DNA from 2 places in the Thalassotalea sp. SU-HH00458 genome. Region 2 is predicted to be linked to the other one. Evidence: riboswitches for the same ligand, from Rfam matches in the RefSeq annotation. Region 2 holds a riboswitch; the other holds the start of a gene.
The links. Region 2 has a riboswitch for cyclic di-GMP ahead of ABXH06_RS13000 (DUF3718 domain-containing protein). Riboswitches for the same ligand answer to the same signal wherever they lie in the genome.

Region 1: it holds a riboswitch for cyclic di-GMP, as region 2 does, so the genes downstream of both, ABXH06_RS14775 (DUF3718 domain-containing protein) here and ABXH06_RS13000 (DUF3718 domain-containing protein) in region 2, are expected to answer to the same signal.

Annotation. Positions count from the first base shown of each region.
Region 1 is NZ_BAABWW010000010.1:24,217-32,415, reverse strand. Features, by position in the region: gene ABXH06_RS14785 (CPBP family intramembrane glutamic endopeptidase) at 1-405, shown strand, start outside; gene ABXH06_RS14780 (aspartate/glutamate racemase family protein) at 508-1,209, shown strand; cyclic di-GMP riboswitch class I at 1,364-1,448, shown strand; gene ABXH06_RS14775 (DUF3718 domain-containing protein) at 1,530-1,874, shown strand; gene ABXH06_RS14770 (AAA family ATPase) at 1,961-2,551, opposite strand; gene ABXH06_RS14765 (FdhF/YdeP family oxidoreductase) at 2,619-5,018, opposite strand; gene fdhD (formate dehydrogenase accessory sulfurtransferase FdhD) at 5,021-5,926, opposite strand; gene ABXH06_RS14755 (efflux RND transporter permease subunit) at 6,385-8,199, shown strand, end outside.
Region 2 is NZ_BAABWW010000008.1:15,336-23,534, forward strand. Features, by position in the region: gene ABXH06_RS12975 (enoyl-CoA hydratase/isomerase family protein) at 1-56, shown strand, start outside; gene ABXH06_RS12980 (acetyl/propionyl/methylcrotonyl-CoA carboxylase subunit alpha) at 100-2,115, shown strand; gene ABXH06_RS12985 (hydroxymethylglutaryl-CoA lyase) at 2,112-3,014, shown strand; gene ABXH06_RS12990 (CoA transferase subunit A) at 3,047-3,754, shown strand; gene ABXH06_RS12995 (3-oxoacid CoA-transferase subunit B) at 3,765-4,421, shown strand; cyclic di-GMP riboswitch class I at 4,550-4,643, shown strand; gene ABXH06_RS13000 (DUF3718 domain-containing protein) at 4,707-5,066, shown strand; gene ABXH06_RS13005 (patatin-like phospholipase family protein) at 5,289-6,440, shown strand; gene ABXH06_RS13010 (monovalent cation:proton antiporter family protein) at 6,499-8,199, opposite strand, start outside.

The DNA of each region.
Region 1 (8,199 bases), on a different contig from region 2:
CTCGTGAATGATCAAGACAAGCAACAAAAACTTGCAGAACAAATGGCGTCGTTCGCTTGGTTTATGCCGAAAACAAAGCCACAAATGCTTATTTTTACCTTAGGCTTGTCTGTCTCTGCAGGAATATGTGAAGAGCTTATTTTTCGAGGTTATATTTTAAATGCACTGTCGCAACACCTTGGTGTTATTTTATCCGTGATTTTATCCAGTGCACTTTTTGGGCTTTGTCATTTTTACCAAGGAGTCTTTCATGTTTTCAGAACTTTCATCATAGGAATTGTCTTTTGCTTAATATATTTAGGCTGTGAGACCATTATTATCCCGATTATTTTGCATATTGTATTAGACGTCTATGGTGGGATATCAAGTTACATTGTGAGAGACTTCGTAAAAGAAACCTCGTAAGTTGTTATTTCAAAAAGGCAGCGGTGTTAACCCTGTATTACATCGTAAACAATGTAAATAACTTTGAGTTACTATGATTGAAACATTTAAGCATGAGGGCATATGAAAACAATTGGTTTACTCGCGGGCATGAGTTGGGAAAGTTCACTTGGTTATTATCGAGTTATTAATCAAGGTGTTAATACCGCTTTAGGTGGTTTACATTCGGCTAAAATAGTTATGGTTAGTGTTGATTTTCAACCGATTGAACAATTACAACACAGCGGCGAGTGGCAAAAAACGGCTGAATTGTTAATAACATCAGCCAAACAAGTACAAGCGGCGGGCGCTGACTGTTTGTTAATATGTACTAATACTATGCATAAAGTGGCCGCTGAAATTGAAAACGCTATTGATATCCCGTTGCTTCATATTGCTGATGCAACAGCTGAAGTTATCATCAAAAAGAGCCTTACTACCGTTGGTTTATTAGGTACTGCTTTTACCATGGAACAGGGGTTTTATAAGAATAGGTTAACGGAAAAATTTGGCATTAAAGTTATCACGCCTAATGAGCAAGATAGAATGATTGTTCATGAGGTTATCTACCAAGAGCTTTGCTTAGGAAAAGTGAATTTAACTTCGAAAAACGAATATTTACGCATTATTCAGACCATGGCTGATCAAGGTGCACAAGCAGTAATACTGGGTTGTACTGAAATCGGTATGTTAGTTGAGCAAGCTGATACTCGGGTAACCTTATTAGATACCACCACCATTCATGGCCAAAAAGCCATTGAATTTGCTTTAAAAGGTGAGCAATAAACGTTGTGTAATAGGTCTGTGGCCATTGGCTACTCATTTGTTATCAATGATATTTTTGATGAAATTAGAGTAAGTTACGTGCAGAAACAAATTGGTTACAAAATTTTGTAAATTATCAGTTGCGCAGTTTAATTATTTCTGTACAATGCGCCGCAGCTAGAAACGGCAAGGTACTTGAAAGAGTATTACGCAAAACTACCGGTCTAAGGGCAATAGTCTACGACAGCGGAGTTACCAAGGCAGACCCCTTTGTTTAGGTAACATGAAAACCGGTATTAACGTTTCTTATTTGAATTGTTTAATATTATTAAGGTTATACCATGAAATCTATTATCGCCGTGATCGCATTCGCAACATTATCTCTTACTTACACAACACAAGTTGAAGCATCAAGCATTGCTCAAAACCTTTGTGATTATGTTAATGTTGATAATAAGTCTAAGTTACGTTCTTTCTTAAAAAGTAATAAATTAAAAATTCGTAACGTTTTTGATAGTGTTTCTTGTAATGGTAAAAACTTATTAGAATTTGCCGCAGAAAAAAATTCGACGGCAACGGGTTCAATGATCATTGGTAAATTATCAAAGAAAGTTGTTTCAAGTAACTTAGCAACTATTGCTTCTAGTGAATTAGCAGTAATAGCCGAGCAACGTGTTAGCAGCTAAGCAAAACCACATTTGTAAAAGGCGAGTCGTAAACTACTCGCCTTTTTTGATCGCCTCTTTTTCAATCTCGTAAAATCAAACCGCAGTTATTTATAGGAAGCTATCACGTCTTCTACGGTGTTTATACCGAACATAACTTTTTTAATAAAAGATTCCGCACTATTGACTAAATTGAAATTTGGATGTTGCGACCAAACTTCCTGAAGTTTATCGTCTAGTGCTACAGCCGCTTGTTCAGATTCATTTCTTATGGGATTGTTACTTTTTATACTTTCACCTGATTTAGCCGCAGTTTCAAAAAAAATCACCGCATCATAACGTGCAAATTCTTCTTCTAAACTGGTTTTCATGGTTTGAAAGTAATCATCATTAGAGCCTGGCCAATAAGCTAATCCATCTAAACTTCCTCTATCACATAAAATAATGGAGTTTGGAAAAGTCGCTCGTTGAATATCTTCTAAATGTTTTTGTAAATGATAAATAGCTGTTTGCTGTGTTTTTAATACATTGTTTACCGTTGAACGTGCAATTCCGCCACTAAAAATCATGGTAGCTGCTTCGGGAACCGTGGCTATTTGTCCTTCAAATTCACGTCTTATCAAATCTAGAGCGGTTGTTTTGCCCCCGCCAGGACCACCGGTAAGGACAATGCGTTTCTTAATTGTTTTTATGTTCATATAAAGTCACTTCTTATTCACGTGATGATATTATCGCTTAACTTAGAGACAATAATGATAATGTAAATCAAACAATCCGTTGTTCTGTCGATTTTTCAAGATATACCGCAATTGATTTAGACGTAGGGGTAAAAGATCGGTCGCCAACACTGTCTAATGGGACAAGCGGATTAGTTTCTGGATAATAAGCGGCTAAGTTACCTTGTGGAATATCATAAAAGCAAAGTTTGAATCCTTTCACGCAACGGCTTTGATCATCATGCCAAATCGAGGTGATATCTACTAAGTCGTTTTCTTCAAATTTAAGTTTTCTGGCATCTTTTTCATGGATAAATAACACGTTTCTTTCATTTGCAATCCCTCGATATCGGTCATTCAATCCATAAATAGTGGTATTGTATTGATCATGAGAACGCAGTGATTGCAAAGTAAATATTTTTTGATTTTTAACTGACACTTGCTGAGAAGAAATTGCGTGAATATTCTCAGGCAAGGCTTGATAAGAAAACAACGCTTTATTGTCAGGGGTGCGCCATGTTAATTCAGCTGCTGGGTTGCCTAAATAAAAGCCACCTGGTTGGGTTATCTGTTGGTTGAAATCTGAAAATTCAGTGATCGATTGACTGATTAACTCTCGTATTTTCGTGTAATCATCGGCTAAAGCTAACCAATTTATTGCGGTATTCTTTGAGCTTTCTATAAACTTGGGTGTCGTTTTGTTATCGAGGAGGCTATTGTGAAAGTTTCGGCTATTTAATGTGCTATCAGCAATATGAGCGACAATACTGGTTTCAGATTTCAAGTTCGTTGAAATTGGCGCAACATTGCCCTGAGAAGCATGCACCATACTAAAAGTATCTTCTACAGTTATTTGTTGTTCGCCAGATTGTTGCATGTCAATTTCAGTGCGGCCAAGGCAAGGTAGAATCAATGCGTCCTGACCGATTAATAAATGGCTACGGTTTAACTTAGTACTAATTTGTACATTCAACGTGGTATTTTTTAGCGCTGCATGAGTTTGATGGGTATCGGGCGCGGCAGCAGCAATATTTCCACCTAAACAGATCAGCACTTTACTGCGTTTTTCAAGTAAGGCATTAATTGCATGATAAACATTATGACCTTTTTCATAAGGTAGTGGTTGATTCACTAACTCAGACATTGCATCAATAAATGCTTTAGTGGGTTTTTCGTTAATACCCATGGTTCGATTACCTTGCACATTTGAATGGCCGCGAACAGGGCAAAGTCCTGCGCCTTTTTTACCAATATTACCGCGAAGTAATTGTAAATTAACAATTTCTTGAATGGTGTTAACCGAGTGCAAATGTTGCGTTATCCCCATAGCCCAAGTACAAATTACCTTAGTTGATTGTAAATAAATCTCCGCTGCTTGCGTAATTTCTGCCTTAGATAGTCCTGATTGTTCAACAATTTTTTGCCATGAGGTTGCATTAACGACTTGGCAATATTCGTTAAAGTTTTTGCAGTGTTCAGCAATAAAGCTTTCGTCTATTAAGGGAGCTTTGCCTTGTTCTATCGCTTCGCTGTTTTTCGCTAGAATAACTTTTACCATGCCTCTAATTGCCGCCATATCACCGCCAAGCTTCGGGGTAAAATACGCATGACTTATAGTGGTTGCTTTTGGAGTCAATAATTCAAGCGGATCTTGCGGACTTGCAAAACGCTCTAACGCCACTTCTTTTAAATTATTAAAGCTGACAATTTTACCGCCATTTCTGGCGGATTTTCGTAACGCATTCATCATGCGTGGGTGATTAGTACCAGGGTTTTGTCCAAACACAAAAATAGCATCAGCATGGTCAAAATCTTCTAAAACCACGGTGCCTTTGCCTACGCCAATTGCTTCATTTAATGCAACGCCACTGGCTTCATGACACATGTTGGAACAGTCGGGAAAGTTATTCGTACCAAACATGCGGCCAAATAATTGATATAAAAATGACGCTTCATTACTGGCACGACCCGAGGTATAAAACTCTGCTTGATCAGGTGAGTCTAATTGATGTAAATGTTTGGCAATTAATGCAAAACTATCTTGCCAACTAATAGCTTGATAGTGATCAGTTTCTTGGTTGTAGCGCAAGGGTTGAGTGAGTCTTCCTTGGTACTCTAACCAATAATCGCTTTGCCTCATTAATTCACTGACAGAATATTGTTCAAAAAAAGCCTGATCAACAACTTTACTGGTTGATTCCCAAGCGATTGCTTTTGCGCCGTTTTCACAAAATTGTAGCAAGCCTTCTTTTTCATCTCCCCACGCACAACCCGGACAATCAAAACCTTTGTTTTTGTTGGCCTTTAACAGACTTTTTACATTCGTTTGTGGTTGTTGACTTTGCATAATATGCTTCAACGTTGAGGTTAATGACGAAATTCCCCCCGCTTTTTTTGGTTTTTTATGCATGCTTGATATCGGATCATTTTGATGATTATTTTCTGACATAATTAATCCTTTGAAGACGGCAACATTCGCCACTCACCATGATAAAGATTGAAAGACTCACAAGTAGTAAAGCCAATTAAGGTTAAATCAAAACGTTTTGCTGCTAATATAGCTAAGTTAGACACCGCACCAACAGCGATTAACACACCAATACCTGCCATCACCGTTTTTTGAACAATTTCAAAACTAACACGGCTACTGATAACCATGGCTAATTGTGTATCTGCACGTTGAATTAATTGCTTTTGAAGGCAAGCCCCTAAAAGCTTATCTACGGCATTATGACGGCCTATATCTTCCTTAATCAATAACAACTTCCCTTGTTCATTAAAAAGGGCCGCCGCATGACAACCACCGGTCGTTTCAAATAATTGTTGCTGGTCTCTCATCATGTTTGGCCAATGGCCTAAGCTAGTTGCATTTAGCCAATGTGCTGCAGCAGGAGATTGCGGTGGCGATTTTAGTTCAAGTGCCTTCAACGATGTTGTGCCACATAAACCACAACTACTATAGGTCAATTGGTAGCGTTCAAGACTTGATAAATTAACTTTCACTTTTTTTGTTAATTTAACTTCCCAACTATTTTCTTTATTTACTATTGATGATTGTTGACTTGAATCAAGTTGTTCAATGGCGATTGATTCAATGTCATCGATATGACTGATGATCCCTTCAGATAATAATAAGCCGAGAATTAATTGTTCATCGTCACCAGGGGTTCTCATGGTGATAGAAAATATACGTGAGGAAGATTGAGTCAACATTTTGGGGTCGCTGATTGCTGGCTGTTCATAAAAGCTTAGCCTGATCTGCAAAGGTTGTTCGGCAATCACTTGATCATGGCTTACCTGCCTTTGCCCATGAGCATAGGTAATTTTATTCGTTTTATGACTCAAAAGTTCTGGCATTTTTGATTCTATTGTTAAGTGCTGAGTTTTTATTTGCGATATTACGGATTACTTTTTTAAAGGGCTATCATTTAAATGCTTAGCAAGTCCTGATCATAAATAAACTTAGCGGTTAAATGCTCGAACAAAAACAGAATACCAAGCCGAGCTTTGTGTTTTTAAATACTAACATAGTCAATTTGTTATTAGCATGATTAAGCGTAAAACTTCACTTTTACAATTGCTGATAATGTAGATTTATATGAACAATCTTCGTGGTTAATTTGTTCTTTAAATGTGACAAAGTAATGTATTGCAATATGTGTCTGAGTTTAACAAAGAATTTCTAACCTGCTTTCTATCCTATTTTACTTTCCGTTGAACGTAAGCTCACTTTATCTTCTGTCATTGCTCACTAATGATGAATTAATGAGCAATAACTTATCGCTAAAACTATATAAAAAGCGGCGGAGTCATTTATGAAATTAACGTCAAGTGCATTAACAAGCCCCGCAGCGGTAGCTGTGGGTGTTGCTTTAATTTTGTTAGTAGGATTTATCAGTTTATTCAAACTACCAGTGCAATTATTTCCTGATATTGAACGTCCCCGTATTGCCGTGCAAACGTTTTGGCGAGCAGCTTCTCCACAAGAGGTTGAGTCAGAGTTGATAGAACCTCAGGAGCAAGTATTACGCGGTATTCCAGGATTAACTGCAATGAATGCCTTTGCTAATCGTGGCAGCTCTTATATCAACTTAGAATTTAATGTCGGCACAAACATGGAGCAAACCTTGATTGAAGTGATCAGCCGCATGACAAGGGTTCCTAGTTTACCTCGTGATGCATTGCCGCCTCGGATCATGTTAGGTGGCTTTGGGGGAGCAAACCCCGCTTTAACGTTTTTCTTTTTACAAGCACTGCCCGGTAATAACAAATCAATAGATGAATATATAGATTTTACCAATGACACTATTCGACCTCGTATTGAAGCCGTAGAAGGGGTCGCCAGTGTACAAACTTTTACTCAACAAAATAGAGAAGAATTACAAATAAGATTTGATCCGATAAAAGCCGCAGAATATGGCATTCAAATCCCACAATTGATCTCGCTCGTTTCTGCAACGAATGATATTTCTGGTGGATTTGTTGACGTAGGACGTCGCCAATATACCTTAAGGTTTAATGGTAAATATAAAGTAGATGAACTTGAAAACCTTATTTTAGAATCACGCAATGGCAGTAATATTCGTCTTGCTGATATCGCGAAAGTTGAATTAGCTCGACCGGACAAACAAAATATTGCCGTGCAAAATGGTAATCCTGCTTTTTCATTAAGAATTGATCGAGCTAATGGCGCGAATGTTTTAGAAACATTGAATCGAGTGAAGGCAGAAGTAGCCTCCCTTAACAATGAGGTACTTGCTGATAAACAACTGGTGATGGTGCAATCATTTGATGCCTCGGTATTTATTTATCGAGCAATAAAGTTAGTCACCAGTAATCTTTTCGCCGGTGTTATTTTATCGTTATCAATTTTGTGGTTTTTTATCCGTAGAATGCGCGCCACTCTTATTATTGCTACGGCAATTCCCATCAGTTTATTGAGCACCTTTATTGTTTTAGAAATTACCGGTAGATCGTTAAACGTCATTTCTTTAGCGGGTTTAGCCTTTGCCGTTGGTATGGTATTAGATGCGGCAATTGTCGTGTTAGAAAATATTCTTCGAATGCGTGATAAAGGACTTGATAATCATCAAAGTTCAGAGCAAGGGGCACAACAAGTATGGGGGGCATTACTAGCATCTACTGCAACAACGGTGGCAATATTTCTGCCGGTATTTTTCTTAAAAGATATCGAAGGGCAGCTATTTGGTGATTTAGCCTTAACTATCGCAATTGCGGTTTCGGTATCATTAATTGTCGCGGTCGTGTTGCTGCCGGTTTTGGCTAAATATTTATTAAACCAACAAACGATTGAAGATCCTAACGCTAAGCTTTGGGCAAGGTTAACCGCTAAAGTAATGTCGTTAACTCATACTCGTAAAAAACGTCTCAGTGTGGCATCTGGTTTATTAATGCTTCCTTTGGTGATCACTTATCTTGCAATTCCAACGTTAGATTATTTACCACCGGTTAAACGTGATGCTGTCGATGGCAATTTACAGTTTCCTCCTGGCGCGAATATTAACACCATAGAACGTGAAGTTGTTCAACCTATTGTTGATCGATTAAAGCCTTATATGGATGGCACTAAAGAACCAGCACTCAAAAATTATTATCTTTTCAGTGGTCCA
Region 2 (8,199 bases):
TCTTCGAAAAACGCGCGCCACAATGGCAACAAGAGTCTTCGAAACAAGGATCATAACATGTCGCATTCTACTAATAATCTAACCACTAGGTCTGATAAAATGTTTACCAAAATTCTTATTGCTAATCGCGGCGAAATAGCTTGTCGAGTCATAAAAACAGCACGAAAAATGGGCATATTAACGGTTGCCGTTTATTCAGATGCTGACAGTGATGCCTTGCATGTCAATATGGCTGATGAAGCCATTTATCTCGGTCCTTCACCTTCAAGAGAAAGCTATTTAGTGGCGGAAAAAGTCATTGAAGCCGCAAAACGAACTGGCGCTCAAGCGATCCATCCTGGTTATGGCTTTTTATCAGAGAATGCTGATTTTTGTCGGATGTGTGAGCAAGAAAATATTAAGTTTATTGGCCCTCCGGTAGCCGCAATTGAAGCGATGGGCTCAAAATCAGCGGCAAAAAACATTATGGAAAAAGCGCAAGTCCCACTTGTGCCTGGCTATCACGGTGAAGATCAATCCGAAGCAGTGATAAAAAAAGCAGCTGATGATATGGGATACCCTGTGCTATTAAAAGCAACTGCTGGCGGCGGAGGCAAAGGTATGCGTCAAGTTTGGAGTGAAGCCGAGTTTTCAGAAGGTTTCGCTGCGGCTAAACGCGAAGCACAATCGTCCTTTGGTGACGATACCATGTTAGTGGAAAAATATTTAACTCAACCTCGACATGTTGAAATTCAAGTCTTTTGTGATAATCATAATAACGCGGTGTATTTATTTGAGCGTGATTGCTCAGTACAACGACGTCATCAGAAAGTGATTGAAGAAGCCCCAGCATTTGGCATGTCTGAATCACTTCGTCAAAAAATGGGTGAGTCAGCCATCAAATCGGCGCAAGCAATAGGTTATCAAGGTGCTGGTACCGTTGAGTTTTTACTAGACGTTGATGGTTCATTTTACTTTATGGAAATGAATACTCGCCTTCAAGTTGAACACCCTGTTACAGAATTAATTACAGGTCAAGATCTCGTGGAATGGCAACTTCGTGTCGCCGCAGGTGAAGTACTGCCTAAAACACAACAAGAATTAGTCATAAAAGGCCATGCTTTTGAAGCTCGTATTTACGCAGAAGATGCCAATAACGATTTTTTACCGGCTACCGGCAAACTTAATTTTTTACAACCGCCAGTAGAAAGTGCTCACGTGCGAGTAGATACCGGAGTCAGACAAGGTGATGAGGTGAGTGTTTTTTACGATCCGATGATCGCAAAATTAATTGTCTGGGATGAAAATAGAGAAAAAGCCTTACAACGTCTAAGTAAGGCTCTTTCAGAATACCGTATTAGCGGTGTCACAACGAATATAGATTTCTTATATAATTTAGCCACTTGCCCTGCATTCATTCACGAAGATATTGATACTGGTTTTATCGAAAAACATCAGAACGATATTTTTCATGAGGATGAACAAACCTTGGCTGATGAGTTACCTATTGCAGCGTTATATTTAGTTTTATCGTTAGCAGATAAAGCCAAAGCAAATGCGGCAGATACTTTAGATCCATACTCCCCTTGGAACAACACAAATGCATGGCGATTAAACGAAGCTCATATCCATCAATTAACCTTGGCTCATAATGATACTGATTACCCAGTAACCGTTGAACAAAAAAGGCAAGGGAGCGACAGTTATTATTTAATCACAGTGTCAAATAAAACCCTTGATTGCCAAGGGAGAATTTCAGCTGACACCTTGTACGTGAGTATTGACGGTTACCGAAGCCATGCCACGATTGCTAGAAATGGCAATGAAATCAGCTTATATCGTCAAAATGGTGTTTTTAATTTCACTTACATTGAGCCTGAATGTGGCAATGAAGATATCAGTAATGACTTAGGTGGCTTACTTGCGCCGATGAATGGCACTATGGTTAGCGTGTTAGTAAAAGAGGGAGATACAGTTAAAAAAGATCAACCGTTAATGATAATGGAAGCGATGAAAATGGAACATACGATTAAAGCGCCCGAAGATGGCATGATTGACGCTTTATACTACGCTACTGGCGACATGGTAGACGGCGGCTGTGAATTATTAGCATTTAACGCGCAGGAAATATCATGAATCAATTCCCTCAAAGCGTAAAAATTGTTGAAGTAGGCCCCAGAGATGGCTTACAAAATGAAAAAACATTAATCACTGCGCAAGACAAAATCACATTAATAAATAAACTCGCAGATGCAGGACTTAAAACTATTGAAAGCGGAAGTTTCGTGTCACCTAAGTGGGTGCCGCAAATGGCGACATCAACCGACGTTTTTAATGGGTTAACACGCCAACACAACGTGAGTTATGCCGCGCTAACGCCAAATTTAAAAGGATTTGAAGCGGCCATTTCTGCTAAAGCCGATGAAGTCGCCATATTTGGTGCAGCTTCTGAAGGATTTAGTCAAAAAAATATTAATTGTTCCATCGCTGAAAGTTTAGAGCGATTCGAACCGGTGATGGCTGCGGCAAAGAAAGCCAATATTCCAGTAAGGGGTTATGTTTCATGCGTTATAGCCTGCCCTTATGATGGTGATATAGAGCCAGAGCAAGTTGCTGATGTTGCTGAAAAACTATTCAAAATGGGCTGTTATGAAATCTCATTAGGAGACACTATTGGTGTGGGAACAGCCGCAAGTGTACATAAGATGTTACAAGCCGTATCAGCCCGTATTCCGAGAGAAAAACTAGCCGTTCACTTTCATGATACATACGGTCAAGCGTTAACGAATATTTACACTGCATTACAAAATGGCATCACGGTTATTGATAGCGCCATTGCTGGTTTGGGTGGTTGCCCATATGCTAAAGGCGCTTCAGGTAATGTAGCTACAGAAGATGTCGTGTACTTATTAAATGGGCTAGGTATTGAAACGGGCATAGATTTAAAAAAATTACTGACCGCAGGATGGTTTATTAGTGACGTTTTAGGTAAAGCACCGGTCTCTAAAGTATCTACCGCGATTCGCGCACAATAATCATCAAATAGAATAGAGTTAAGGAGTATTACATGGCTGGATTTGACAAAGTTGTGTCAAGCTATGAAGAAGCGATGGCTGGTCTCGAAGATAATATGACTATTATTTCGGGTGGTTTTGGGCTTTGTGGAATTGCTGAAAATCTCATCGCAGAGATAAAACGAAAAGGCACTACGGGATTGACCATGGTTTCCAATAATTGTGGCGTTGATGATTTTGGTTTAGGGGTGTTATTACCGAACCGACAAATAAAAAAAATAATCGCCTCGTATGTCGGTGAAAATGCAGAATTTGAACGCCAAATGATGAGTGGAGAACTTGAAGTTGAATTAACCCCTCAGGGCACGCTTGCAGAAAAAATGCGTGCTGGTGGTGCGGGTATCCCAGCTTTTTTTACTGCAACAGGTTACGGGACCCCCGTTGCAGAAGGTAAAGAAGAACGAGAATTTAACGGCAAGCATTATATTTTAGAAGAAGCCATTACTGGTGATTTTGCGATAGTCAAAGCATGGAAAGCAGACCGATACGGTAATTTAGTGTTTCGTAAAACCGCACGTAATTTTAACCCTTTGGCCGCTACAGCAGGGAAAATCACTGTTGTTGAAGTAGAAGAAATTGTTGAACCTGGCGAGTTGGATCCTGATCATATCCATACCCCTGGTATCTATGTTAACCGTGTTATAAAAGGCACGTTCGAAAAACGTATTGAGCAACGAACTATTCGTTCTAATACTAAGTGAGGAGATAGCAATGGCATTAACAAGAGAACAATTAGCACAAAGAGTTGCTCAAGAATTACAGGATGGTTATTACGTTAATTTAGGCATTGGCATCCCAACGTTAGTCGCAAATTATGTACCGGCAGGCATGGAAGTCATGTTGCAATCAGAAAATGGTTTACTTGGTATGGGCCAGTTTCCTTCCGAAGATGAGATTGATGCAGATTTAATTAACGCAGGTAAGCAAACCGTAACTATGGCAACTGGTGCTTCAATCTTTGACTCAGCTGAGTCTTTTGCGATGATCCGTGGTGGTCATGTTGACCTAACTGTATTAGGTGCATTTGAAGTAGATGTGAATGGTAATATTGCCTCTTATATGATCCCCGGTAAGCTGATTAAGGGTATGGGTGGAGCAATGGATTTAGTGGCTGGTGCAGATAATATTATTGTTACCATGACTCATGCTTCTAAGCACGGCGTTTCAAAATTATTGCCTCATTGCACACTACCATTAACAGGTAAAGGCTGTATCAAAAAAGTATTAACAGATCTGGCATTTCTTGAAATTAAAGACGGCGCATTTCACTTATTAGAGCGAGCACCTGGTGTTTCAATAGAAGAAATTAGTCAATTAACCGCCGGAAAACTGGTAATTCCTGAAGATGTTCCTGAAATGATTTTCTAAATTAATTTATTATAACTTATTGTAAATTATATAAATTAAATTAACTCATGGTGAATGTCTTACATGAAATAATGTAATATCTCAACAGATGGTTGCATTTTTGTTTTATTTTGGTAATACTAAAAGTGACAAAGAAAAGGCAAGGTGCGCGAAAACGTACTACGCAAAACCACCGGTCTAAGGGTTTATCTTGAATAAATCTATGACAGCGGAGTTACCATGTTATTAGGTACATCCCGTGGTTTTTTCTTTTACTAACTCAATTTACTTATTAAGGTTATTAAAATGAAAAAATTATTACTAGTTTCTACAATTACTGCTTTAACATTAACGTCTGTCGTATCAGCCCCAAAAGCTGAAGCTGCTAACATAGCCCAGAGCTTATGTGAGTATGTTGCCGCCGATGACAAGAAACGCATGCGTTCATTTTTAAAGGCGAATAAATTAAAAATTCGCAGTATCTTCGATGGTATTCAATGTAATGGTAAAAACCTGTTGGTCTTTGCAGCTGATAGGGGTTCAGAAAAAACTGGCTCTTTGATGATCAACAAGCTGCCTAAGAAAGTTGTTTCAGCTAACTTGGCACTTTTGCAAAGCGGATCGCAACCGTTAATAGACGCTGCTAACGAACGCGTTAGTAGTTAAATTATTTTTTAGTAGGCGTTATTTGTTCATGCAATAAAATGTTTTACTAGTCAATAATTCTATGTCGATTTAAAAAGCCAGCTTATGCTGGCTTTTTCTTTGCTATTTTTCAGCATATTTCATCAGTCTAGTCGTAATATTTCATTTATCAAATAAATTTGTGCTGGTTTATCTTTTTAAACACATTACAATAAATTTATTGTGCTTAAATCAAAAAGTTAGATGTCAAAAAAATACAATATAAAACATAGTAAAAACGCATTAATTTTAACTGGTGGTGGCGCAAGAGCTGCTTATCAAGTTGGCGTACTTTCAGCTATCAGTAAATTTAGTCCTCGGCATTATCCAGTCCCCTTTCCCATCATTTGTGGGACATCGGCTGGTGCTATCAATGCTACCGGTTTAGCCTGCTATGCTTCGTGTTTTCAACTGGGCGTCAAAAAATTAGAATGGGTTTGGAATAGCTTAAAAACAGACAGGGTTTATCACAGTGACCCATTAAGAGTGGGAAGTCATATTCTCAGTGGTATTCTTGGAAGTTTTCAAGCTGATTATGCCAATAAAACTGCACGAAGTTTATTAAATAACACGCCGTTGCGTAACTTACTCAGTAATGTTGTGGATTATAGTCGCATTGACCAAAATATTTTAAAAGGGGATTTATCTGCGCTTTCTATAACCGCGTCGAGTTACTCTAATGGAAATTCTATTAGTTTTTATCAATCTCATGATTCAATAAAACCTTGGTTTAGAGCAAAACGCAGTGGTATTCCAACACAAATTAGTTCTGATCATTTATTAGCATCAGCGGCAATACCCTTAATTTTTCCTTCCGTTAAAATCAAAAGAAATCACTTTGGTGATGGTTCAATTCATCAATTATCACCATTAAGCCCAGCGATTCACCTTGGCGGTGAGAAACTATTTATTGTCGGTGTAGAACAACCCAAAGAAACTCTTCATATCAATGAAAACAACCCTCATCCGCCAACGACTGCTACAATAGCAGGTCACCTTCTTGATGGTATATTTTCAGATACTTTACAAAGTGATTTAGAACGTATGCACCGAGTGAATAACACCCTATCGTTGATCACAGATGAAAGTAAGCACAATAATGAAGGATTAAAAAATATTGACTCGTTAGTGCTAAATCCGAGCCATAATTTTAACTCGATGGCGGTAGAGTATTATCAAGAGCTTCCCTACACCATTCGTATGTTATTACGCGGTATAGGTATTACTAACGATCAAGAGTCGAGTATTTTAAGCTACTTATTGTTTGATAAAGCCTATTGTAAACAATTAATAAAACTTGGCTTTGACGATGCGCTTGAGCAAGAAGCAAATATCCGTCAATTTTTAAATCTTTAAAACCATCGTTTAATTTTTTCTCATTCAGGTGTTTAGCTGCACTTAATGAACGGAAAACTTATCGCCCTTCTTGCATATAGCGTTCAAAACGCTCTACACGACGAGGTTTCCCCCTAACAACTAACGTATCTTGTACCTTTAAAATAACATCGTCTTCAGGCTCTTCTATTTCAACACCATCCCTTCGCAACGCGACCACATTAACTCTTCTAGACTGAAGATTCAGCGACTTTAATGAGTGGCCTACACAAAATGAATCGTCCGTTATAATAATAGCATTAGCAAACTCAATACGATCAATAGCATCAGGACTCATATCAGTATGCTCCCCTTGGAAAAAACCATGGAGGTGATTGTAATGATTTTTCCGCTCTTTTTGCACACGGCGCATAATGCGTGAAAACGGTACGCCCGTTAATGACAATACCTGTGAAACTAACATTAAGCTCCCTTCTAAGCTTTCAGGAACAACTTGATTTGCGCCAGCTTCTTGTAGAGCATCCAGTTGATCATCGTTGCGTGTGCGAACTAAAATAGGAACATCTGGTGACATAGAACGTACTTTTTGGATCACATCAATAGATTGTTTATCTTGCCCAAAGGCTATCACCACTAACTTTGCTGTTGATAAATGTGCCGCTTCTAATAATTCATTTTGCCTTGATGAGCCAAACAATACGTTTTCACCTGCTTCTCGCGCTTTGGTTGTTCTTAAAGGATCAATATCTATGGCGACAAAATCAATCGCTTCTTGTTTTAAAAAGCGACTGACCGTTTGACCAATGCGGCCAAAACCACAAATAATGACATGGTCTTTTAATTCATTGTTATTAGGTAAAGTTGATAATTCTTGAGTATCATCAGGTTGTTCATTACTTAACCACAAGCCCATTTGTCGTGCATGATCTATCATATATGGCGTTATAGCCATACTAATAACCCCTACTCCCAGTAATAATGAGGCAATATCTGGGGGTAATATATTGACTTGTGTTGCCAAGGCGATGAGTACGAAACCAAACTCGCCCATTTGCGCTAACATAATTGCTGACGCCCAAGCATCTTTTGTTTGTTCTCCTGCTTTAATCGCTAAAGTTTTAATCACTAAAATCTTAACCAGCATAAAACCAATTAACAAACTAAACATGGTGAAAGGTGACGCAAACAAAACGGCTAAATTTAACTTCATACCCACAGTTACGAAAAACAAACCAAGTAAAATGTCTCGATAAGGCCTTATATCTGCTTCAAGTTGATGTTTATACTGACTTTCGCCAAGCATCATTCCGGCTAAAAATGCACCTAACGCCATAGATAAGCCAAACCATTGTGTTAAAGCTGAAGCAACTAATGTGACTAATAAGGTCGTTAAAACAAATAGCTCATCTGTTCTCACTTGTGCGACTAAATTAAATAACCGAGGTAAAACCCATTTACCTACCGAAAGTAAAATCCCAACGACAAAAACACCTTTAACCAAGGCAAAAAGCAATGCATAAATCATCGATGTATCAGAGTCTTGAGCAAACATCGGAATAATGATTAATAAAGGAACTACGGCAACATCTTGAAACAACAACACCGCTACAGCGATTTGACCTGATTTTCTTTTCATCGCACCAGTTTCACTTAATTGCCTGATCACAATAGCGGTTGAAGATAGAGCTAAAATTCCGCCAATGACTAATGAACTGGCAAAGCTTTGTCCTAAAAACAAGGCAATAATAAGAAAAACGATTAAAGAGATGCCTACTTGTAA